DNA from 2 places in the Rahnella sp. EDr1-12 genome. Region 2 is predicted to be linked to the other one. Evidence: predicted binding sites of a transcription regulator. Region 2 holds the regulator's gene; the other holds the start of a gene.

What was found. The regulator ArgR, encoded in region 2, controls arginine synthesis, uptake and breakdown. The targets are predictions, from matches to a motif close to ANTGAATAAAAATACANT.
Positions count from the first base shown of each region.
Region 1: argA (amino-acid N-acetyltransferase) is a predicted target of ArgR. The motif match lies at 9,759-9,776, and genes of this name have one in related genera.

Region 1 covers NZ_JBLZNY010000007.1:134,696-146,530, forward strand. The annotation lists gene ptsP (phosphoenolpyruvate--protein phosphotransferase) at 1-1,156, shown strand, start outside; gene lgt (prolipoprotein diacylglyceryl transferase) at 1,338-2,207, shown strand; gene thyA (thymidylate synthase) at 2,214-3,008, shown strand; gene ACO0U8_RS21360 (prepilin peptidase-dependent protein) at 3,250-3,744, shown strand; gene ACO0U8_RS21365 (prepilin peptidase-dependent protein) at 3,783-4,322, shown strand; gene ACO0U8_RS21370 (YgdB family protein) at 4,379-4,816, shown strand; gene ACO0U8_RS21375 (prepilin-type N-terminal cleavage/methylation domain-containing protein) at 4,794-5,168, shown strand; gene ptrA (pitrilysin) at 5,444-8,329, shown strand; gene argA (amino-acid N-acetyltransferase) at 8,400-9,725, opposite strand; gene amiC (N-acetylmuramoyl-L-alanine amidase AmiC) at 9,954-11,186, shown strand; tRNA gene ACO0U8_RS21395 (tRNA-Met) at 11,325-11,401, opposite strand; tRNA gene ACO0U8_RS21400 (tRNA-Met) at 11,475-11,551, opposite strand; tRNA gene ACO0U8_RS21405 (tRNA-Met) at 11,623-11,699, opposite strand.
Region 2 covers NZ_JBLZNY010000005.1:84,287-96,121, forward strand. The annotation lists gene mpl (UDP-N-acetylmuramate:L-alanyl-gamma-D-glutamyl-meso-diaminopimelate ligase) at 1-426, shown strand, start outside; gene yhcN (peroxide/acid stress response protein YhcN) at 729-992, opposite strand; gene yhcN (peroxide/acid stress response protein YhcN) at 1,183-1,446, opposite strand; gene argR (transcriptional regulator ArgR) at 1,929-2,399, opposite strand; gene mdh (malate dehydrogenase) at 2,861-3,799, shown strand; gene ACO0U8_RS18850 (helix-turn-helix domain-containing protein) at 3,866-4,138, opposite strand; gene ACO0U8_RS18855 (DNA-binding protein) at 4,817-5,176, shown strand; gene ispB (octaprenyl diphosphate synthase) at 5,228-6,199, opposite strand; gene rplU (50S ribosomal protein L21) at 6,459-6,770, shown strand; gene rpmA (50S ribosomal protein L27) at 6,789-7,046, shown strand; gene ACO0U8_RS18875 (DMT family transporter) at 7,132-8,088, shown strand; gene cgtA (Obg family GTPase CgtA) at 8,122-9,294, shown strand; gene pmrB (two-component system sensor histidine kinase PmrB) at 9,340-10,443, opposite strand; gene pmrA (two-component system response regulator PmrA) at 10,440-11,102, opposite strand; gene dacB (serine-type D-Ala-D-Ala carboxypeptidase) at 11,123-11,835, opposite strand, start outside.

The sequences.
Region 1 (11,835 bases), on a different contig from region 2:
GGGCGTGCCGACCATTATGGGCGCAGATATTCAGCCTGCGCTGCTTAGCCAGCGTCAGCTGATTGTCGATGGCTATCGCGGCGAACTGCTGATCGACCCTGAGCCGGTACTGGTCGCAGAGTATAAGCGGCTTATCAGCGAAGAAATGGAACTGAGCCAGCGTGCGGAAGACGACGTTGACCAGCCAGCGGCGCTGAAAAGTGGCGAAAGAGTGCATGTGATGCTCAATGCCGGTCTGAGCGCCGATCATGAAAAGTTGTTTGGCAGCCGCGTTGACGGCGTCGGGCTTTACCGCACCGAAATTCCTTTCATGCTGCAAAGCGGTTTCCCTTCTGAAGAGGAGCAGGTGGCGCAGTATCAGGGCATGTTGCAGCTGTTCCCGCAAAAGCCTGTGACGCTGCGAACGCTGGATATCGGCTCTGATAAACAGCTGCCCTATATGCCGATCAGCGAAGAAAATCCGTGTCTGGGCTGGCGTGGTATTCGCATTACGCTCGATCAACCTGAAATCTTCCTGATCCAGGTTCGCGCGATGCTGCGAGCCAATGCGGCGACCGGTAATCTTGGTATTTTGCTGCCCATGGTCACCAGCCTGGAAGAAATTGATGAAGCGCGCAGGCTTATCGATCGCGCCGGTCGTGAAGTGCAGGAACAACTCGGCTACGAGCTGCCACGCACGCGTATCGGCGTGATGATTGAAGTGCCCTCGATGATCTTTATGTTGCCTGCGCTGGCCGGAAGAGTGGAGTTCATCTCTGTCGGCACTAACGATTTAACGCAATACCTGCTGGCCGTCGATCGCAACAACACCCGCGTTGCAGGGCTCTATGACAGCCTGCATCCGGCGATGCTTCGTGTGCTCAGGCAAATCATCACCAGTGCAGAAGCTATCGGGCTCGACGTCAGCCTGTGTGGTGAAATGGCCGGTGATCCGATGGGCGCCTTGCTGCTGACCGGCATGGGTTACCGTAATCTCAGCATGAACGGGCGCAGTGTCGCTCGTGTGAAATACTTGCTGCGCCGCATCGATTTAGCGGATGCCGAAGAACTGGCTGGCCGGGTTTTACAGGCCCATTTCACCACGGATGTACGCCACATGACGGCGGCATTTATGGAAAGACGCGGTTTAGGCGGACTGATTCGCGGCGGTAAATAACCTTCGGGCGCGGCATTTCCTGTCGCGTCGTTTAAGCCCGCATCTCAGGCCGGGCAAACTGAGACGATTTTTTACAGAACTTTTCCCCCGGCGTAGCCACGGAAAACCTCCGGCTTATGCTACTATTCGCCTCCTGCTGACCCCTAACCGGGCTAAAACAATAAACAATTTGTGGTGATAGATGAGCAACAGCTATCTGGCGTTTCCCCAGTTTGATCCGGTGATTTTCTCTATCGGACCGGTATCCCTTCACTGGTACGGACTGATGTATCTGGTCGGGTTTGTCTTCGCAATGTGGCTGGCCGTGCGCCGTGCGAACAAACCGGGCAGTGGCTGGACAAAAGACGAAGTTGAAAATCTGCTGTATGCCGGTTTCCTTGGCGTATTCCTTGGCGGCCGTATTGGCTACGTATTCTTCTACAATTTGCCTCTGTTCCTCGACAATCCGCTCTATCTGTTCAAAGTGTGGGACGGCGGTATGTCCTTCCACGGCGGTCTGCTTGGTGTGATCGTTGTGATGCTGGTCTTCGCCCGCCGCACCAAACGTAATTTCTTCCAGGTTGCAGATTTCATCGCGCCACTGATCCCGTTTGGTCTTGGTGCCGGTCGCCTTGGCAACTTTATCAACGGCGAGCTGTGGGGGCGTGTGACCACCGATGTGCCATGGGCAATGCTTTTCCCGGGTTCCCGTCAGGAAGATATCGCCATTGCCGCTGCGGATCCTAAATGGCAGCCGCTGCTGAACCAGTACGGTGTGCTGCCGCGTCATCCTTCTCAGCTGTATGAATTGCTGCTCGAAGGTGTCGTGCTGTTTATCATCCTGAATGTCTTTATCCGCAAATCACGCCCGATAGGTGCGGTATCAGGTTTATTCCTGATCGGTTATGGCTTATTCCGCATTATCGTTGAGTACTTCCGCCAGCCGGATGCACAGCTTGGGTTGTTCGACGGCGTCATCAGCATGGGACAGGTTCTGTCCATCCCGATGGTGGCCATCGGCCTGATTATGATGGTCTGGGCATATCGTCGTCCGCAGAAACAATTGTCGTGAGGTAACATGAAACAGTATCTGGATTTAATGCAGAAAGTGCTCGATGAAGGCACACCTAAAGCCGACCGTACGGGTACTGGCACATTGTCGATTTTCGGTCATCAGATGCGTTTCAACTTGCAGGAAGGTTTTCCGCTGGTCACCACCAAACGCTGTCATTTGCGCTCAATCATTCATGAACTCCTGTGGTTCCTGAAAGGTGAAACGAATATCGCCTATCTGCGTGAAAACAACGTCAGCATTTGGGACGAATGGGCCGATGAAAACGGCGATCTCGGCCCGGTATATGGCAAACAGTGGCGCGCCTGGGGCGCAGCCGACGGTAAGCAGATTGACCAGTTGACGAATGTTATCAATCAGCTGAAAAGCGACCCTGATTCCCGTCGTATCATCGTATCGGCGTGGAATGTGGGCGAGCTGGATCAGATGGCGCTGGCGCCTTGCCATGCCTTCTTCCAGTTTTACGTGGCGAACGGTAAATTGTCCTGCCAGCTGTATCAGCGCTCTTGCGATATCTTCCTCGGCCTGCCGTTTAACATCGCCAGCTATGCGCTGCTGGTACATATGATGGCGCAACAGTGCGATCTCGAAGTGGGTGATTTTGTCTGGACCGGTGGTGACACCCATCTCTACAACAACCACATGGAACAGACGCATCTGCAACTGAGCCGTGAACCTCGCGCAATGCCAACACTGATTATTAAACGCAAACCTGCCTCCCTGTTTGATTACAACTTCGACGATTTCGAAATCGAAGGATACGACCCGCATCCTGCAATCAAAGCACCTGTCGCTATCTGATCGTCTGCTGCCTGACCCCGCGTCAGGCAGCGATCCCTCTGACGTACCGCCTTTCTGTTGCGCCACTTTCTACGCTTTTTTCTGACGATTCCCACCGCTATTTCGCCCTGACTATTGTTTCTGCGAGACGCCCCGCAACATTTTTGTTTAGGGTGCTTTGTTGCACATTTTCTTCTGAAGGCATCGCGGAGAAAGGTTTTTTGCCTGTGGCACCGAAAATTTAAATGCTTACCCTGACCGCATGAAAAAAAACGAACGTTCAGGGGAGCAGGGAATGTCGCTGATAGAAATGATGGTCGTCGTTGCGCTGGTGGCAATGTGCACTCTTTGGGGATTGCACAGCTGGCGAGGTTACCAGCAGGCGTTAAAGCTTGAGCAACAGGCTCAGCAGTTACGTTTATATCTCTATGGCCTGCAGGCCGAAGCCAATAATTACAATCGCTCCGCCGTGTTGTGGGCCATCGGTGGAACCGCCGGTTGCGTGGGCGCAGGGCTGCGCCCGGCCGACTGCCATGCGGCCAGTGGCAGAGTATTTGCTGTCGGCGAAGCGGATATAGAATTGCTCGATTTTACCGATAAATCGATGGGCTTTTACGGGCTGCGTAATGCCGCACTGGCAGGGCATCTGACGTTAAAAAATACCGCCGGAAGTTTGCGCGTGGTGCTCTCAGCCAGAGGGCGGCTGCGTATCTGCAGCGAGAATCAGCCTGTACTGGGCATCGGTGTGTGCCAGTGATTCATCATCGTGCCAACGGATTCACCCTGCCGGAAGTGATGATGGCGATGGGTGTCGGCAGTATGCTTATGCTCAGTGCCGCGCAAATTTATCCGCTGATGCGCCAGCGCAGCCAAAGCCTGGGGAGACATTATCAGCTTGAGGAGTTACTGCATCAGACCGCTTTTACCATCGAAAAAGATGTGCGGCGCGCCGGGTTTTGTAATGGTATCTGTCAGGGCAAAACAGTCATCATCGGCAATGCGTCCGGTGAGCCCGCGGGTTCCTGCATCATTGTCATCTATGATCTGAATCGCAACGGGCGCTGGGAGAAACCGGGCACCGCGGAATCAGAGTATTTTGGTTATCGCCTGCGACAGGGAGGGATTGAAATGCAGCGTGGCACAGAGTCGTGCGGCAGTTCAGGGTGGGAGAAATTACTCGATCCGGCGGAAGTCACCGTCACGAAATTTGTTGTAACTGAAAGTTCTGGTCTGCATTCAGGAAACTTGTTTTCTCTGCAAATTGACGCCCACTGGAGTAAAAACCCGCTTATTCACCGGCAGGTTGACGCTCAGATTGCAGGGCATTCTCTGTGAACTCATTGGAAAAGAACACAGCGAAAAATCATCCTGATCGCCAGCAGGGCAGTGCCATGATTTTAAGCATCATGGTGATGATGGGGTTGGGGATCATTGCCCTTAATGCTTTACAGCAACAGCTTTCCGCCGGACTGGCGCTGACCTCAAACCAGCACCGTTATGTGATCGCCTGGGAAAATGCCGCATCGTCATTAAGCTGGGGAGTCAGCCAGCCCTGGAAGGCGTTCAATGATGCTAAGTGGCAATGTCAGGACGTCCCGGCAGTCGTTGTTGGCGCCGGATCCGGGCGGGCATGTGTACGCCCTTCGCTGAGAATTGACGTTTTTGTGGTTCGCGGGGAAGGTGTATTGGCCCAAGGTGGGGAACCTGTGAGGCTTTATCAACAGGTCAGCATGCAAAAACAAGCGGACGGTTCACTGGCTTTTTCACCTCTCAGACAAGGCTGGCTGGATTTCTGCCCGGAAGCTGATGAGCAGTTTTGCAATGAATAAGGCTGAGAAGAATCAGCAGGGGTTTAGCCTGCCGGAAGCGCTGATCGCCGCGCTGCTGCTTTCGGTATCTGTTCTGGGATTGCTTAATTATTTTCAGTCACTGAGTCATGGCTTTATGCGTCAGTGGCAGGTGCAGCAGGCGTGGTCGGAGGCTCACTCACAGTTAGAAGCCTATTCGGCCACCGGAAACGTGACTGAACCGCAAATTAAAGGCTGGGAGTATCAGTTGTCGGTCTTTCCCGTGGGGCAACGCTGCCAGCGGATTAACGTGGTGATCCTGACTCCCACACATTATCAGGCACGTTTACAACGTTTACTTTGTGAGCCTGGCACGGGGAACCCCGCCGGCTAAGCAGGAAAAATACCGCCAAGCCGCTTGCAATAGCAGCCCAACTGCATAGAGTGGTTTAAGACCGAGGAATTAACCGGGCGTGTAATATCGCGACAGGTCGCAAACTGTGACATTACGCCAGAATGCACATCACGGTACTGAGATTGTGACAACTATCCTGCATCCGCGGGGTCTTATCAGACTCAACGGCATAAAACAGCAGGTTGAGGTTCATCAGTTGGTGAACCGTTATTTTTGCCCACGTGGCATGTTTATTTGATTGAGGGAGAGTGGCAATGTTAAAACAGGTTACCCGAATTTCAGGGTTACTGTTGTTATTGACCTTTTGGGCCCCTGTTGTTTCAAGCGCTGCCGGTTGGCAGCCTTATGCACAAGCTATCAATAAAAGTCAGAACGACCCGCGTCAGTATCAGGCGATAAAGCTGGCCAATGATATGACGGTTTTGCTGGTTTCTGATCCTGAGGCGCCCAAGTCACTTGCCGCTCTGGCTATCCCCGTAGGCTCGCTGGAAGACCCGAATTCACAGTTAGGTCTGGCTCACTACACCGAACACATGTTGCTGATGGGCTCAAAAAAATATCCTCAGCCTGAAAGCCTTTCTGAATTCCTCAAAAAACACGGCGGCAGCCACAATGGCAGCACGGCTTCCTACCGCACAGCCTTTTATCTGGAAGTTGAAAATGATGCCCTGCCGGAAGCGGTAGATCGCCTTGCCGATGCTATTGGTGAACCTTCACTGGATCCTGCCAACGGCGATCGCGAGCGTAACGCGGTGAATGCTGAGCTGACCATGGCGCGCTCGCGCGATGGAATGCGTATGGCCCAGGTGCGGGCTGAAACCCTAAATCCCGCGCATCCCGGCTCCCGTTATTCCGGCGGGAATCTGGATACTCTGAAAGACAAACCAGGCAGCAATCTGCACGAGAAACTGACGGAATTTTATCACCGTTACTATTCGGCGAATCTGATGGTCGGTGTGATTTATAGTAATAAGCCGTTGCCGGAGCTGGCTGAGCTGGCCGGGAATACCTTCGGGAGTATTGCCAATCATCATGCTGCAGTACCACCGATTACCGTTCCCACATTAACGGACGAGCAAAAAGGTGAATATATCCATTTTGTTCCGGCACAGCCCCGCAAAGAATTGCGCGTAGAGTTTGCCATTGATAACAACAGCGCAGCGTTTCGCAGTAAGACAGATACCTATATCAGCTATCTGATCGGAAACCGCAGCCTGAATACATTATCTGACTGGTTACAAAAGCAAGGTTACTCCGACGGTATCAGTGCGGGGGCAGACCCGATGGTTAACCGCAATCAGGGCGTATTTAACATTTCGGTATCCCTGACGGACAAAGGTCTGGCTGAGCGCGACAGAGTGATTGCCGCCATTTTCAGTTATCTCCAGGAGATGCGCGGGCAGGGCATTAACAAAAGCTATTTTGATGAAATCGCGCATGTGATGGCGCTTGATTTCCGGTATCCCGCGCTGACGCGGGATATGGACTACGTTGAATGGCTGGTGGATACCATGCTGCGCGTACCGGTTGAACACGTTCTGGATTCGCCATATCTGACGGATCAATATGATCCTAAAGCGATTGAATCGCGTCTGGATGAAATGACCCCACAGAATGCGCGTTACTGGATTATCAGTCCCAACGAGCCGCACAACAAAGTTGCCTATTTTGTGAATGCGCCTTATCAGGTTGATAAAGTCCCACCGCAAACCTATGAACAATGGAAAGCGCTGGGGAAGGACATCAAACTTTCTCTGCCTGAGCTGAACCCTTATATTCCCGACTCGCTGGCGCTGGTGACTAAAAACGCCACGGCCACCAAACCTGAACTTCTGATTGAAGATAAAGGCCTGCGCGTTTTCTATATGCCAAGCCGCTACTTTGCCGATGAGCCCAAAGCCAATGTGACGGTTTCTTTTCGCAATGAGCAGGCGTTAAGTACGGCGAAAAACCAGGTACTTTACGGTCTGACTGACTATCTGACCGGTGTGGCATTTGATCAGCTGAGTTATCAGGCTTCTATCGGCGGGCTGAGTTTTGGGACGTCGCCGGATAATGGACTGCAGTTTACCGCCAGCGGTTTCACCGAATGTCTGCCAGATCTGCTGGCTACGCTGGTGGAGAGTTACCCTGATTTTAAACCGACGCAGGAACAGCTGGATCAGGCGAAATCGTGGTATCTGGAACGTCTGGCATCGGCGGATAAAGGTAAAGCTTTCGAACTGGCGCTGCAGCCGGTTCAGTTATTGTCGCGGGTACCTTACACCGAACGTTCAGAACGGGAGAAACTGGTTGCGGGTATCACACTGGAAGATGTGAACGCTTACCGTGAGCAACTTATTCACCACGCCGCCGTTGAGATCATGGTGGTGGGGAATATGACCGGGGATCAGGTGAAAGCCATGTCCCTGCAGATTATGCAGAAGCTGGGGGCGCACGGCACACAGTGGTGGCGTGGAACGCAGGCCGTCGTCACGGAGCCGTTGAAAGCCAATATTCAGCGGACGGGCAGCAGTTCTGACTCGGCGCTGGCCGCCGTGTATGTGCCAACAGGTTATGATGAAATTCAGAGCATGGGCTACAGCGCATTGCTCGGGCAAATCATCCAGCCATGGTTCTATAGCCAGCTGCGCACCCAGGAGCAACTGGGTTACGCGGTGTTCGCCTTCCCCATTCCTGTTGGCAAACAGTGGGGTATTGGTTTCCTGCTGCAAAGTAACAGTAAGCAACCGGACTATTTGTATCAGCGGTACCTGGCCTTTTACCCACAGGCTGAGAAGCGTTTGCGGGAAATGAAAGATGCCGAGTTTGTTCAGTACAAACAGGGTCTGGTGAATGAAATGCAGCAGCGTCCGCAAACGCTGGATGAAGAGTCAGACCGCCTGGGCAATGATTTCAGCCGTGGGAATGCGCAGTTTGATACGCGCACCAACGTCATTCGAGTCATTGCGGGGCTGACGCAGACGCAGCTGGCGGACTACTTCCATCAGGCAGTGATTAAACAGGACGGACTGGCGATGTTGTCGCAAGTTTCCGGCAATGACAGTAAGACGCCGCAGTATGCGGCGCCGGAAGGGTTCAAAACCTATGCCGACACCTCGACACTGCAGCAAACCCTGAAATCTCAGACTTCACATTAATGTGAGATTAGTGAGCGGGGAAACTAAAAAGGGCGCATTTGCGCCCTTTTTAGTATGTGCACCAGAGCGCTTACAGTTCGGAAATTAAGATCTTCGACCGGCGCTGATAGTTGTACATTTCCTGCTTTTGAATCGGCAGAACATCAACTTCAGCCGGTTTGAAGCCGCGTTCCTGGAACCAGTGAATGCTGCGGGTCGTCAGCACGAACAGGCGGTTCAGCCCCATTTGTTTTGCCTGACTGGCCACCCGCTGCAACAACATTTCACCGCGTGACGAACTGCGGTAATCAGGATGAACTGCCACGCAGGCCATTTCCCCGATACCTTCATCGTGGAACGGATACAGCGCCGCACAGGCAATGGTCAGGTTATCCCTTTCAATAATCGTGAATTTATCGATTTCCATCTCTAGCTGCTCGCGGGAGCGACGAACCAAAATACCTTGTTGTTCAAGCGGGCGGATAAGCTCGAGGATCCCGCCGATATCGTTGATCGTTGCACGGCGTACCTGCTCCGCACTCTCCATCACAATTTGGGTACCGATACCGTCACGCGAGAACAGTTCCTGAATCAGCGCACCGTCTTCCTGATAGCTGATCAGGTGGCTGCGACGCACACCGCTGCGGCAGGCTTTAACAGCGCCACGCAGGAAACGCACTGTTCCCGAAAGGTAATCGCCGCTGGCTTCCATCTTATCAATGCGTTGCTGCGCATCGTTCGGGAACAACTCAGAAATGATATTCCCTTCCTCATTAATCACGCCCTGCGACGAGCAGAAACCGATCATCTTTTCGGCTTTCAGCTTGATGGCCAGTTGCGTCGCCACTTCTTCAGACGTCAGGTTAAAACTTTCTCCGGTAACGGATACGGCTACCGGCCCCATCAGCACGATGGCATTGCTGTCGAGCTGGCGGTGAACGGCCTCTTCATCGATGCGACGGATACGGCCACTGTGGCAATAGTCGATACCGTCATCTACGCCCAGGGGTTGCGCGATAATAAAGTTACCGGAAACAACATTGATGTGCGCACCCTGCAGCGGAGTATTATTCAGGCTCATCGACAGGCGGGCGGTGATATCCAGCTGTAACAACCCCGCAGCCTGCTTCACCAGCTCGAGTGTACGGGCATCGGTAACACGAATATTTTTATGATAAATCGGCTCGCAGTGATGCTCTGCCAGATTCTCATCGATTTGCGGACGGGCACCATACACCACCACCAGCCGGATACCTAAGCTATGTAACAGCCCGATATCATTGACGATGTTGCTGAAGTTCTCATGTTCAATGGCTTCACCACCGAGCATGACAACGAATGTTTTGCCACGGTGAGCATTTATGTAGGGAACGGAGTGGCGAAATCCCTGGACCAATTCAGTGCTACGTTCCTTCACGGCAAAACCTCATTTGAATTTTTATTCGTAATTTTTGTATTTTTATTCTTTTGAGGCTGTGTGGCAAGTAAGAAATCTCTGTTTTTCTATTAACAACGATTACAAACACTCAACAAATTGATTTATCAAAATAATGTTAAGGAATGACATGCAGGGAAGGATTAGTTAAAATTCCCAAACTGAGTTTTTTATCATCACTTTTGATTTTTGTAACCTGTTTGAGATTGCATGACTGACGATAACCACAACCCCGGAAGACGACGACTTCTTCAGACCGTAGCGGCTTCCTGGATGCTCAGTGTGAGTAAAGTGGGGTTTGCCGCCAGTTCACAGGTTATCGCCGTGCGCATATGGCCTTCCTCGACGTACACCCGCATCACTCTGGAATCCAGTACTCCTCTGAAGTATAAGCAGTTTCTGCTGAGTTCACCTGCGCGTGTGGTTGTGGATATTGAGGGTGTACAACTGAATAGCGTGCTCAAAGGTTTGGGCGAAAAAGTTCAGCAAACCGACCCGTACATTCGCCAGGCGCGGGTAGGTCAGTTTGATGCCCAAACGGTGCGCATGGTGCTTGAGCTCAGGCGCCCCATCAATCCCCATGTGTTTACACTCAAACCGGTCGCAGAGTTCCACAATCGTCTGGTGGTTGATTTGTACCCTGAAGAGGGGGCGGTCAGCGCTGAGGATGATCCGCTGCTGGCATTACTGGAAGATTACAACCGCGGGGACGTGGCCAGAACATTGCCGCCGGAAACGGCGAAAGATGGGCAGGCAGGGCACAGCCGCCCTCTGGTCATTATGTTGGATCCCGGTCATGGCGGTGAAGACCCCGGCGCAATCGGCAAATATAAGACCCGTGAAAAAGACGTTGTCTTACAGATCGCGCGTCGTTTACAAAAACTGATCGCCCGTGAAAAGAACATGAAAGCCTACATGACCCGTAATGAAGACGTGTTTATTCCGCTGAAAGTGCGGGTCGCCAAGGCACGAAAGTTGCGGGCTGATTTGTTTATTTCCATCCATGCTGATGCTTTTACCAGCCGTGCCGCCAAAGGTTCATCCGTTTTTGCTCTGTCGACCAAGGGCGCTACCAGCTCAGCAGCACGTTTTCTTGCGCAGACTCAGAATGAATCCGATCAGATAGGCGGTGTCAGTAAAAGTGGCGATAAGTATCTCGACCATACGATGTTCGATTTGGTGCAGACCGCGACAATCAACGACAGCCTGAAATTTGGCAAAGAAGTGCTGACACGGATGGGCAAGATTAACCCGCTGCATAAAAACAAAGTGGATCAGGCCGGTTTTGCGGTACTGAAAGCGCCGGATATTCCGTCGATTCTCGTGGAAACCGCGTTTATCAGTAACATCAATGAAGAGAAAAAACTGCGCACCGCGCATTTTCAGCAGCAGGTTGCAGAATCAATACTGGCGGGGATTAAGGCGCATTTCGCCAATGGCTGAGTGCCTGCAATGAATTGGATATTAAGGATAATGTGAGGAAAAATGTCGGGGCTGGTGCGCTGTTAACTCAATCTTCAGATACAAAAAAACACCCGTTAAGGTGCCTGATGTTTACGTCTTACTGATTATTTTAGTAGTTGGTTGCGGGGGCCGGATTTGAACCGACGACCTTCGGGTTATGAGCCCGACGAGCTACCAGGCTGCTCCACCCCGCGTCCGTCACTACTTAATACTGCATTTACTTCTTCACATTATTCGAACTCAGCGTAATAAGCATAAGTCTCGAATTGGTTGCGGGGGCCGGATTTGAACCGACGACCTTCGGGTTATGAGCCCGACGAGCTACCAGGCTGCTCCACCCCGCGTCCGTAGCACTTCTTACTTCTTTACTTCATCGTTCAATTCAATCGGGCATTTTATTGCCTGCGAATCGAATTGGTTGCGGGGGCCGGATTTGAACCGACGACCTTCGGGTTATGAGCCCGACGAGCTACCAGGCTGCTCCACCCCGCGTCCGATGGAGGCGAACTATACTCCCCATGAGATTTCGCGCAACCCTTTATTTGGATTTATTCAAATAAACCACCTGGTTGCTGACTTTTTAGGCATAAATTCCTCTATTGCTTCCCAATTTGGCCGAGGGCACTTT
Region 2 (11,835 bases):
GGCGTTGAAAATGGCGTCAGCGTTTATGACGACTTCGCGCATCACCCAACGGCGATTCTGGCAACGCTCTCCGCATTGCGCAGCAAAGTGGGCGGCACGGCGCGTATTCTGGCAGTGCTTGAACCGCGGTCAAACACCATGAAAATGGGCATGAGCAAAAACGAACTGGCGCCGTCGCTGGGGCGTGCAGACGAAGTTTTCCTGCTGCAGCCGCAGCATATTCCGTGGCAGGTAGCAGAAGTGGCTGAACACTGTATACAGCCTGCGCACTGGAGTGCTGATGTGGATTCGCTGGTGGATATGGTGATCAAGGCCTCGCTGCCGGGCGATCATATTCTCGTCATGAGTAACGGCGGTTTTGGTGGCATCCACGGAAAACTGCTGGAGGCACTGGCCGCGAAAGCGAGCCTGATACAGCAGCCATAATCTCTTCCTCAACGGCCTCAAAGCACAGCATCCGCTGTGCTTTTTTTTGTCTTTATTCCGGGCAATGGCTTATCAACAGACAAAAAAAAGCTCCCAAAAAAAGCGTGGGAGCCAAAGGGTGTCGTCGGACAGGACGACGAGGGTATCGTTAGCAAGAGAGCACGGCAGTGGCAGTGTCAGCTCTCTCCCAGCCTCAACAGCATCGTTTTATTGAGACGATCTGTGGCTGTTGAAACCCGGTAACGCTAATTCATATAAATACTCAAGCAGTGGCTTTAGTTCTGGGTAACGTACAGAAAATCTTACTGATAGATTTCTGCTGTCGCGTGATAAGCGCCTTCATTATGGGCTTCGATCACGCGATAAGATTTAGCGCCTTTGGCATCAGCCTTGTCAGACAGCTGCTGGCGAATATCGGTGGGTGCACCATTCACTCCGCTCACGCTGATCACGCCCATAGGTTGCAGATTTTCTGCTTGCTGATTCGTGATGAGTTGCGCAGCAGACGCACCGAAAGACACAGCAGACAACAGACTAAGAGCGGCGATAGTAGTGATGATTTTCATGATAATTTCCTGATTTCACTGACGTTGATGCAATTTGAGAGAGCAACGTCGATTCAAATATAGATTTATCAGGGCTGTTAACTGCAGTTCAGGGCGCTCAAAGCGTGCGGGAACGTAAAACGGGCAGTGATAAATCTGTTTATTCACGGGCCTGATTTATTCAGGCCCCTTCGCGATGGCTACCGGAAAGTTACTGGTAGATTTCTGCGGTTGCGTGGTAGTTACCTTCCTGACGCACTTCAATAACGCGGAAAGCTTTAGCGCCTTTTGCATCGGCTTTGTCAGACAGTGCCTGGCGGATATCAGAAGGTGCACCGGCAACGCCGCTGACGCTGATCATCCCTTTCGCCTGCAGATTGGCAGCTTGTTCCTGACTAACAGGTTGTGCTGCAAATGCACCAAATGACAGAGCAGAGAGAATGCTTAATGTTGCGATTGTAGTTTTAACGTTCATGATTTGACCTCGTCGATTTTATTATGTGTTCCAACAACTGGTGTCTCACACCACGGAAATGAGTATACATCTAGTCACTCAGAATATTAATAGTTTGCTAATAGTTATTTGAGTGGTTATGTGTGTCCTATTGGTTTTTTTAATAACGGAAAGTAATAAAAAACGTCTATAAATTGTTCAAACGGTGTTGATTTTTAGTAAAATCAATAGATTGAATGAATTTGATTATCTGTGCTTATTTTTGGTGTGAATCACATCATTGAAATATTTATGTGACGGAAATGAGCCTGTTGTGACCGGCGTTAACAGAAGAGGGCATGCGCCTTGTACCCGTTAATGGTAGAAAACCGGTATTTTTGTGCGGCATTTGAAATGTGAGCAATATAAAGGAAGGGTAAAGAGGCTGGCCTGAGGTCAGAAATTCTGTTCTTCTGACCCCCTGCACAGAAAGGGCGCTTACACCCTTGTACTATTGAGGCGGCTTATAACTCTTGTTCGAACAAACTCAGGATTGCATCGTGCAGTTGTTTAACGCTGAAACTGCGGGCAGGCGTAATGAAAATCGTATCATCACCCGCGATAGTTCCGAGGATACCCTCTGATTTTCCGAGTGAATCAAGCAGGCGGGCGATCAGCTGTGCTGCCCCCGGACTGGTGCGGATGACCACCATGGCTTCATTGTGATCAATGTCCAGTACCAGGTTCTTCAGCGGACTGGTCGTTGTTGGCACACCGATTTCAGCGGGCAGGCAGTACACCATTTCCATTTTCGCGTTGCGCGTACGCACCGCACCGAACTTGGTCAGCATCCGTGAGACTTTGGACTGGTTGATGTTTTCGAAGCCCTCCTCCTGGAGTGCGACGACAATTTCGCCCTGAGAACTGAATTTCTCTTCCTTCAGTAATGCTTTGAAGGCTTTGATTAAATCTTCCTGTTTGGCAGGATTACGCATTTTGCACCCTGGTCTCTTGATCAATGTTTGGCTGATTATGCAGATAATTGCATTTTTATGCAACAACGCAAGACATGGAAAATCCAGAACTCACCGTTCTGCAAGGAATGTGACGGGTGTCGCGTTAGTGGGTTTTTCATGAATATGCCGAAATTGTGAATTTTGAGTAAGCCTTCCGCAGGAAGTTGGGCTCAACCGATTTCGATTCAGCTCACACAATGAACCAAATTTAACCATTTATTAACCTGACGTCTTTTGCGGTGCTACTTTTAAGGGGTAGCTTTCCGATAAAAGTCATAAAAGACCGGATAAGGGCGCTTAGGTGTATTTTTTTACTTTCTAAACGACCAACCTCAGATTCTCTGCAGGTGAGCGATTGTTTTTAACAGCGTAAGTGATTAAGGTCACAACCAAAATAATTCCACGACACTTATAAGTTAATGATAAAAAAGGAGTATAGGATGAAAGTTGCAGTTCTCGGTGCTGCGGGCGGTATCGGTCAGGCCCTCGCGCTTCTGCTAAAGACCCAGCTACCTTCCGGTTCCGAACTCTCATTATATGATATCGCTCCGGTGACGCCGGGCGTTGCTGTCGATCTCAGCCATATCCCTACCGCTGTGAAAATCAAAGGCTTCTGTGGCGAAGACGCCACACCTGCTTTGGAAGGCGCAGATATTGTCCTGATTTCAGCGGGTGTGGCGCGAAAACCAGGGATGGATCGCTCAGATCTGTTTAATGTTAACGCGGGTATCGTTCGTAATCTTATTCAGCAAGTGGCGAAAACCTGTCCGAAAGCCTGCATTGGCATTATCACCAACCCGGTCAACACGACGGTTGCTATTGCGGCAGAAGTGCTGAAAAAAGCGGGCGTCTATGACAAAAACAAACTTTTCGGCATCACAACGCTGGATGCGATCCGTTCTAATACTTTCGTTGCGGAGTTAAAAGGTAAGCAACCGGAAGACATTGAAGTGCCGGTGATCGGTGGACATTCTGGTGTCACCATTCTGCCGCTGCTCTCTCAGGTACCTGGTGTGACGTTCAGCGAAAGTGAAATCACTTCACTCACCAAGCGCATTCAAAACGCAGGCACTGAAGTGGTAGAAGCAAAAGCGGGTGGTGGATCAGCAACGCTGTCGATGGGGCAGGCGGCTGCGCGTTTCGGACTTTCATTACTGCGAGCTATGCAGGGTGAAAGCAACGTTGTGGAATGTGCGTATGTCGAAGGCAATGGTGAGTATGCTCGCTTTTTCGCACAGCCTGTTTTGCTTGGCAAAAACGGGATCACCGAATTGCTGGACATCGGTAAACTGAGCGCATTTGAACAGCAGTCACTGGAATCAATGCTGGAGATCCTGCACAAGGATATCGAACTCGGCGAACAGTTCATTAATCACTGATTGCGTCTCTTTATAGATAACCGCCGGCTTATCCCGGCGGTTTTTTTCTTTTATCTCCCCTCGGATTTACTCTTGCGCAGCATTGGGTGTGCGGCAACGGCGTTCAATGATCTGAAAAGTCCTGGCGTCGAAATAGCGGCTTGGCCAGATAATTGAAGGATGTAGCCCCAGCGCATTCGCGATGAGCAATTCGCCCTTTGGCCATGGCCGTGTCAGAGCGTTTGATAAGGTGGAAGAGCTCAAACCTGCAGAGCGCGATACTGCCGCCAGGGTGGTTCCTTTCTTTCTGAGTGCAGCAATAATATCGGCCTGATGCCAGTCTTCGTTCCTTGTATTCATGATGGCTTCCTTATTTGTTTAATTTTATTCCGCGGGCATATTTATCGCACTTATACATTTAACGAGGGTTTGATTTATTTACGATCATTTAAATCTATGTTTCTTAAAAACCCTCATTGCTTTCATTTAGAAAAATACATTCTTATTGTGATTTAAACAAACAAGTAAATTCATGTTGCTTTTTGTGATTCATGTCTATTTTCATGATGTATCACGTGCAAAGTTGAAATTGATTAAAGTGAATGCGTTATCGGTATGCGTGTTTTTTGATCTTTAGCATTTATAAAAATAATAATTAAATATTTTGAGTAGTGAATTTATTATAGTTGAATGGCATTTAATTATTGATTTTTATCTTAAGGCTTTGTTTTATAGTTATATTTTAAGGGTGTTGATGTTTTTCTTTCGACATTATAATGCTTCTTTCTAAAAAACTTCCTTTAAGCATATTCATGGTTTATTGATAAAGATAATTCATGGAAACTTTTAAAGCAGCAGTGGACTCATTTCGAAAAATTGAATATCTTCTTTCCGTTAAATAGACGTTTTCCTTAAGTGGTGGCGTTAATATCTTCTCTAAAATAAACGTCGCCCGTGTCAGGAAAGCATCGTCATTATTCACATGGATTTATAACAGCAACTTTCTTATTGGTTTGAATGAGAAAGACAAGGAACGTTATGAAAAAAGAGTGGTTTGCAGCAAAGGAGTTGACCGGTAAAGAAGGGCTTCCGACTTCGACACAAGGCGTGCACGGAATGGCGCGCAGGTTATGCTGGATAAAGCGAAGGAGGCGAGGTGTACAGGGGCGTGCGGTTGAATATCACATAGACAGTTTGCCAGGTAATACCGTCGCCAGTCTGGCGATGAATGAGCACTCGGCAGAGTATGTTTATACGTCGCATCAGGATCCCCTGGCGATATGGATTGAAAGCTATAAGCAACTGAGAGAGCCGGAACGTGAAACAATGATCTCGTTTATTGTGAGAGAAGGTGTTTCGGAAATATTAAACAGGTTACGCAAACCTGACGAAAGCTAGCGTTGTAACGCTGTCGTACCTGCCGTGGTCATGCAGGTACGACAGAAAACATCAGAAGTCGCGTTTCACAGAAAGGTGCGCCAAACCTTCAAGCGCGGAGCGGTAGACAGACTCCGGCAATACCTGAAGGGCTTTAATCGCTTTGTCTGCTTCTTCTTCAGCGCGCTGACGGGTGTACTCCAGTGAGCCCCACTGGTGCATGGCTGCCAGGACGGGTTCCAGTAAATGGCGCCCATTACCTTCTTCGATAGCTTTACGGATCATGGCTGACTGTTCTTCATCACCATGCTGCATTGCATGCAAAAGCGGTAATGTCGGTTTGCCTTCATCAAGATCATCACCGGTATTTTTACCCAGCGTTTCGCCGTCAGCATCATAATCGAGTAAATCATCAATCAGCTGGAACGCAGTACCCAGATAGCGACCGTAATCCTGCAACGCGACAATCTGCTCCTGAGTTCCGCCAGCCAGCATGGCAGAAGACTGGGATGCCGCTTCGAAGAGGCGCGCTGTTTTGCTGTAAATAACCTGCATGTAGCTCTCTTCGCTAATGTCAGGATCATTGCAGTTGATCAGTTGCTGTACTTCGCCTTCGGCGATCACATTCACCGCTTTTGCCATCAGGGCTAAAACGGGGAGTGATTCCAAATCAGTCATCATCTGGAAGGCACGGGTGTAAATGAAATCGCCCACCAGTACGCTGGCAGCATTACCAAAAGCCGCATTGGCAGTGGCTTTGCCCCGACGCATGTCGGATTCATCCACAACGTCATCGTGCAATAACGTGGCGGTATGGATAAACTCAATCAACGCAGCCACTTTGATGTGCTTGTCGCCTTCGTAAGAGAGCGCACGGGCAGTCAATACTGCAATCATTGGACGGATGCGTTTACCGCCACCGCTGATGATGTAATATCCCAGTTGATTGATGAGTGAAACTTCGGAGTTCAACTGTTCAAGGATGGATGCGTTGACCGCAGCCATGTCGTCCTGAGTAAGATCGATAATCTGTTCTAGGTTCATTGTGTTTTTTCGGCTGTTGTTCTCTTCACCGCAATGAGATCTGGCTCACATTGGCACATGGCGCTAACTGTAAAGGGGATTGTACTTGAAAAACAGTGTAGATAAATGATAACGAAAGAACTGCGCTTTTTTTCTTCTTTTGTGGTCATTGTGCTCTTGTCTTACTCTGATTTTTTGCGTAGAATTCGCGCCCTATTGTGAATATTTATAGCGCCCTCTGAACTATACAAAGTTGAGTGCGCGGAAAGCGGAGTTTTATATGTACGCGGTTTTCCAAAGTGGTGGTAAACAACACCGTGTCAGCGAAGGGCAGACTATTCGCCTTGAGAAGCTTGACATCGCAACTGGCGAAACGATCGAGTTTGATCAGGTTCTGATGATTGCAAACGGTGAAGAAATTAATATCGGCCTGCCTTTAGTTGCTGGCGGTATCGTTAAAGCTGAAATCGTTGCTCACGGTCGTGGCGTTAAAGTCAAAATCGTTAAGTTTCGTCGTCGTAAGCACTATCGTAAGCAGCAGGGCCACCGTCAGTGGTTCACTGACGTTAAAATCACCGGCATCAGCGCTTAAGATTAGGAGAGCGGAACAATGGCACACAAAAAGGCTGGCGGCTCCACACGCAACGGTCGCGATTCAGAAGCTAAACGTCTGGGCGTAAAACGCTTTGGCGGCGAAGCAGTACTGGCAGGCAGCATCATCGTTCGTCAGCGCGGCACCAAATTCCACGCTGGTATCAACGTGGGTTGCGGCAAGGACCACACTCTGTTTGCTTTGGCTGACGGTAAAGTCAAGTTCGAAGTTAAAGGCCCGAAAAACCGTAAGTACATCAGCATCGAAGCTGAATAAGTTTTTCTCGTCTTAGTAAATAGATGTAAGCCCCGCAACTCGTTGCGGGGCTTTTTACATTCTGGTTAGCCCATTCTGGCGGATAATGGATACTAAATCGCAGGCACCTGTCGGGATCATGTTAGCGCTGATCACTGCCATGAGTTGGGGATCTTTGCCCATCGCTATGAAGCAGGTATTGGTCGTCATGGATCCCTTTACGGTGGTCTGGTATCGGTTTTCCATGGCTGCAATTGTGCTGGGATGCATTCTTGCCGCGAAGCGCCGCTTACCGCCAAGAGTGATTTTAAGCAGGCCACGCTGGCTTATTCTGGTGTTAATTGCCACCGCAGGGCTGATGGGGAACTTTGTTCTTTTTAGTTCTTCACTGAAGTTTCTCAGTCCGACGGCTTCTCAGGTTATCGGTCAGCTTTCGCCTGTGGGTATGATGCTGGCCAGTGTGATAATCCTGAAAGAGAAGATGCGTGTCACGCAGGTTATTGGCGCCATTATGTTGATTTTGGGACTGATATTGTTCTTCAATGTCAGCCTGATTGAAATATTTACCCGTCTTACCGATTACACCCTCGGTGTGATTTTTGGTGTCGGGGCAGCAATGGTTTGGGTGATTTATGGTGTGGCGCAAAAGGTTCTGTTGCGTCAGCTGGCCTCGCCGCAAATCTTGTTTTTGCTGTACACTTTATGTTCTATCGCATTGCTCCCGCTGGCCAGTCCGGCGATGCTTTCACAGCTCAGCGGCTGGCAGTTTGCCTGTTTGTTGTTTTGCGGCGCGAATACCTTAGTAGGATATGGCGCCTTAGCGGAAGCGATGGCGAGATGGCAGGCATCGCAGGTCAGCGCAATAGTGACGCTGACGCCCTTGTTTACCCTGCTATTTTCAGATCTGTTAGCACTTGCCTGGCCGGGCTATTTCGCCGCACCAGTGCTCAATTTTGTAGGTTATCTTGGGGCATTTGTGGTGGTGGCGGGTGCAATGTTTTCCGCAGCAGGCCATCGTTGGTGGCCTCGTCGGACAGAGCAAAACCTGGTAGCTAAACTATAGCTGCCCGGCGAATGATTTACGGAGACAGTACAAATGAAGTTTGTTGATGAAGCCACAATATTGATCGTGGCAGGTGACGGCGGTAACGGTTGTGTGAGCTTCCGTCGTGAGAAATATATTCCCCGTGGCGGCCCTGATGGCGGCGACGGTGGCGATGGTGGCGACGTTTTCCTGCTTGCTGATGAAAACCTCAATACGCTGATCGATTTCCGCTTTGTGAAATCATATCGCGCGGAGCGCGGCACAAACGGTCAAAGCAGCGACTGTACCGGTAAACGCGGTAAAGATATTACGATCAAAGTTCCCGTTGGTACGCGCGTTCTGGATCAGGCCACCGGTGAAGTGCTTGCTGATATGACCAAACACGGTCAGATCAATATGGTGGCTAAAGGCGGTTTCCACGGTCTTGGCAATACCCGCTTCAAATCGTCGGTTAACCGTTCCCCACGCCAAAAAACCATGGGCACGAAAGGCGAAGAGCGTGATATCGCGCTGGAGCTGATGCTGCTGGCTGACGTGGGTATGCTGGGGCTGCCAAATGCGGGTAAATCGACCTTCATTCGTGCCGTTTCCGCAGCGAAACCAAAAGTTGCTGACTATCCATTTACCACCCTGGTACCAAGCCTTGGTGTTGTTCGTATGGACAGTGAGCAAAGCTTTGTGATCGCCGATATCCCGGGTCTGATTGAAGGGGCATCTGAAGGTGCTGGTTTAGGTATTCGCTTCCTGAAACACCTTGAGCGTTGCCGCGTGTTACTGCACCTGATCGATATCGCGCCGATTGATGAATCTGATCCGATCGAGAATGCGAAAGTTATCATCAACGAGTTGCAGCAATACAATGCAAAACTGGCTGAAAAGCCACGTTGGCTGGTATTCAACAAAGTTGATCTGATCGAAAAAGAAGAAGCTGAGACCCGTGCTAAAGCCATTGCAGAAGCGCTGGGTTGGGAAGGTAACTACTACCTGATTTCAGCCGCTAATCGCGAAGGCGTGAATGCACTGTGCTGGGATGTGATGAAATTTATCAATGAAAATCCTAAGCACATGGCGATTGAAGAAGCTGCGCCAGAAAAAGTTGAATTCATGTGGGATGATTATCACCGTGAACAACTGGCTGAAGTGGAATCTGAAGCTGACGACGACTGGGATGATGACTGGGATGAAGACGACGACGAAGGCGTTGAAATCATTTACGAACGTTAATCCGGCGTAGATCTCAATCCGAAAGGCTGCCAGTGGCAGCCTTTTTTAATACATATTTTTCGTGGTGCTGGCAGAAAGTGAAAGGGCATTTTCCAAAATCACATCGGGCAGCCAGCATTGCGCACTCAGCCCGTGACCTGAGGCACGATTACGCAACGTCAACGTTCCGCAGTGAAGTTGAGCAATGCGTATCACAATGTTCAAACCCAACCCGCTGCCGCCATAACGTTGATCCATACGTTTGAATGCCTGGGTCAGCTCACACGCTTTTGTCTCATCAATCCCCGGACCTTCATCGTCAATTTGTATCAGGAAACCCTTGTTCTGTGGCTGCACTGTAATGAGTATTTCACTGTTCTCAGGGCCGTAGCGGAAAGCATTTTCCACCAGATTCCTCACCAGTAAACGAAGCAGAACGGCATCTCCCTGAAGCGTGGCATGTTGCGGAAGCCTCAAAATCAGCTTTTGTTGGCGATCTTCAAGCATCTCGCAGAACTCTTCACGCAGCGGTTCGATGACGTTTGCCACAAGATCCACTTGCTGATATTCACCTTTAGCAAAATTTTGTCCGGCGCGGGATAACATCAGTAATTGTTCAATGGTATGCATAAGCTGATCGATGCGACCAATCAGGGTATCGCTGCCGGTGATGCCATTTTTTTGCATGATCTCAAGATGCAGACGCACTCCGGCAAGTGGCGTTCGTAATTCGTGAGCGGCATCGGCGGTGAATAATCGTTCCTGCTGAATCGTATTTGAAAGGCGCGAAAACAGCTGATTGAGGGCGTTTGTCACCGCCACCACCTCGCGAATTTCGCTGTTCAGAGGCAAAGGCGAAAGGTTATCTGCCGAACGGGTTTCCAGACGTTTTTGTAACTGGTTTAACGGACGAATAATCCAGCTGATCGCCCAGAAGGAGAGCACCAGAGTAATGGTCATCATCAGCAAAGAAGGCGCAATCAGCGAGGCAATCGCTTCGGCAATTTCCTTCTCAACATGCGCATTGCGAACTTTGGCGGAAAGCGTGTCATTCACCAGCAAATTAATCTGCTCCTGACTTTCATGCCAGAGCCAGAAAATGCTGGTGAGTTGGGTGACAAAAAGAATCAACGCCAGCATGACCAGAAGACGGCGGCGCATACTGGTCACGGTGCTATCTCCAGCCGGTATCCAATACCGCGCACTGTGCGGATGAGTTCCTTACCCAGTTTGCGGCGCAGGTTATGGACGTGAACTTCCAGCGTGTTGGATCCTAAATCGTCCTGCCAGGTATAGAGATCTTGCTGAAGTAACTCACGGTTGACCGTTTGCCCGGCGCGCATCATCAGCCGGGTTAAAATCGCAAATTCCTTCGGCGTGACTTCCACCTGAGCATCACCCAGATAGGTTTGCTGCGACGAGAGGTTAATTTTCAAATTGCCAACGGAAATCTCGTTATCACTTTGTCCCTGATAGCGGCGAATAAGCGCACGAACCCGCGCCTGGAGCTCGGCCAGGGCGAAAGGTTTGATCAGGTAATCATCGGCACCGGCGTCCAGGCCATCGACGCGGTCTTCAAGAGCATCACGGGCGGTCAAAATGAGGACGGGGAGGGAAATTCTTTGGCGACGCCATTGACGCAGAAGCGTGGCGCCATCTTTATCTGGCAACCCTAAATCAAGGATCACCAGACTGTATTGACTGGTCTGGATGAGGCTTTGCGCTTCTGCCGCGGTGGATGCGCAGTCGCACACATAATTATCGCTGGTTAATGCCAGCGATAAACCCTGCCGCAAAAGTTCATCATCTTCAACTATCAGCAGTTTCATCGTCTGGCACTTCTCCAGGGTTAATTATTTTGGTAGACGTCCTTATAGAGACGGCTCTCAAAGCGTACCAGCGGAGCGCGACGCGTACGCTGGTCTTCCGGAGGCACTGCGTATCCGGAGAGGAACTGAACAAACGCCATGCGCTGCCCGCTGGCGGTGGTGATAAAGCCTGCCAGGTTGTATACGCCAGACAGTGAGCCTGTTTTCGCAGACACTTTGCCGTCCACTCCGGCTTCGTGCAGACCACCGCGATACTGCAGCGTACCGTCATGACCGGCCAGTGGAAGCATTGAGATAAAGTCTAAATCCTTATCATTCTGCGCGATGTATTGCAGTACCTGCATCATCGTCGCCGGTGACAGCAAATCGTGACGTGACAGGCCTGAGCCATCAACCTGAATAGAGTTGCCTAAATCGATGCCCGCTTTCTGGCGAAGGATTTGGCGCACAGCATCTGAACCGGCACGCCAGGTTCCCGGCACACCAAACCGCTGATGACCAATCGTACGAAATACCGTATCGGCAATCATGTTGTCGGATTTCTTCAGCATGATGCGCAGCAGATCATGCAACGGGGCAGACTGCGTTTGTGCAAGCACTGTCCCGGCAGGTGTCTGGCGCGTCTGACGTTTCAGCGTGCCATCAATCTGAATATCTGCCTGCAAGAGTTCGTCTTTCAAAATTGCACCGGCATAGCTGGCACCATCCTGAATGGCGAAAGCCAGTGGCAAAG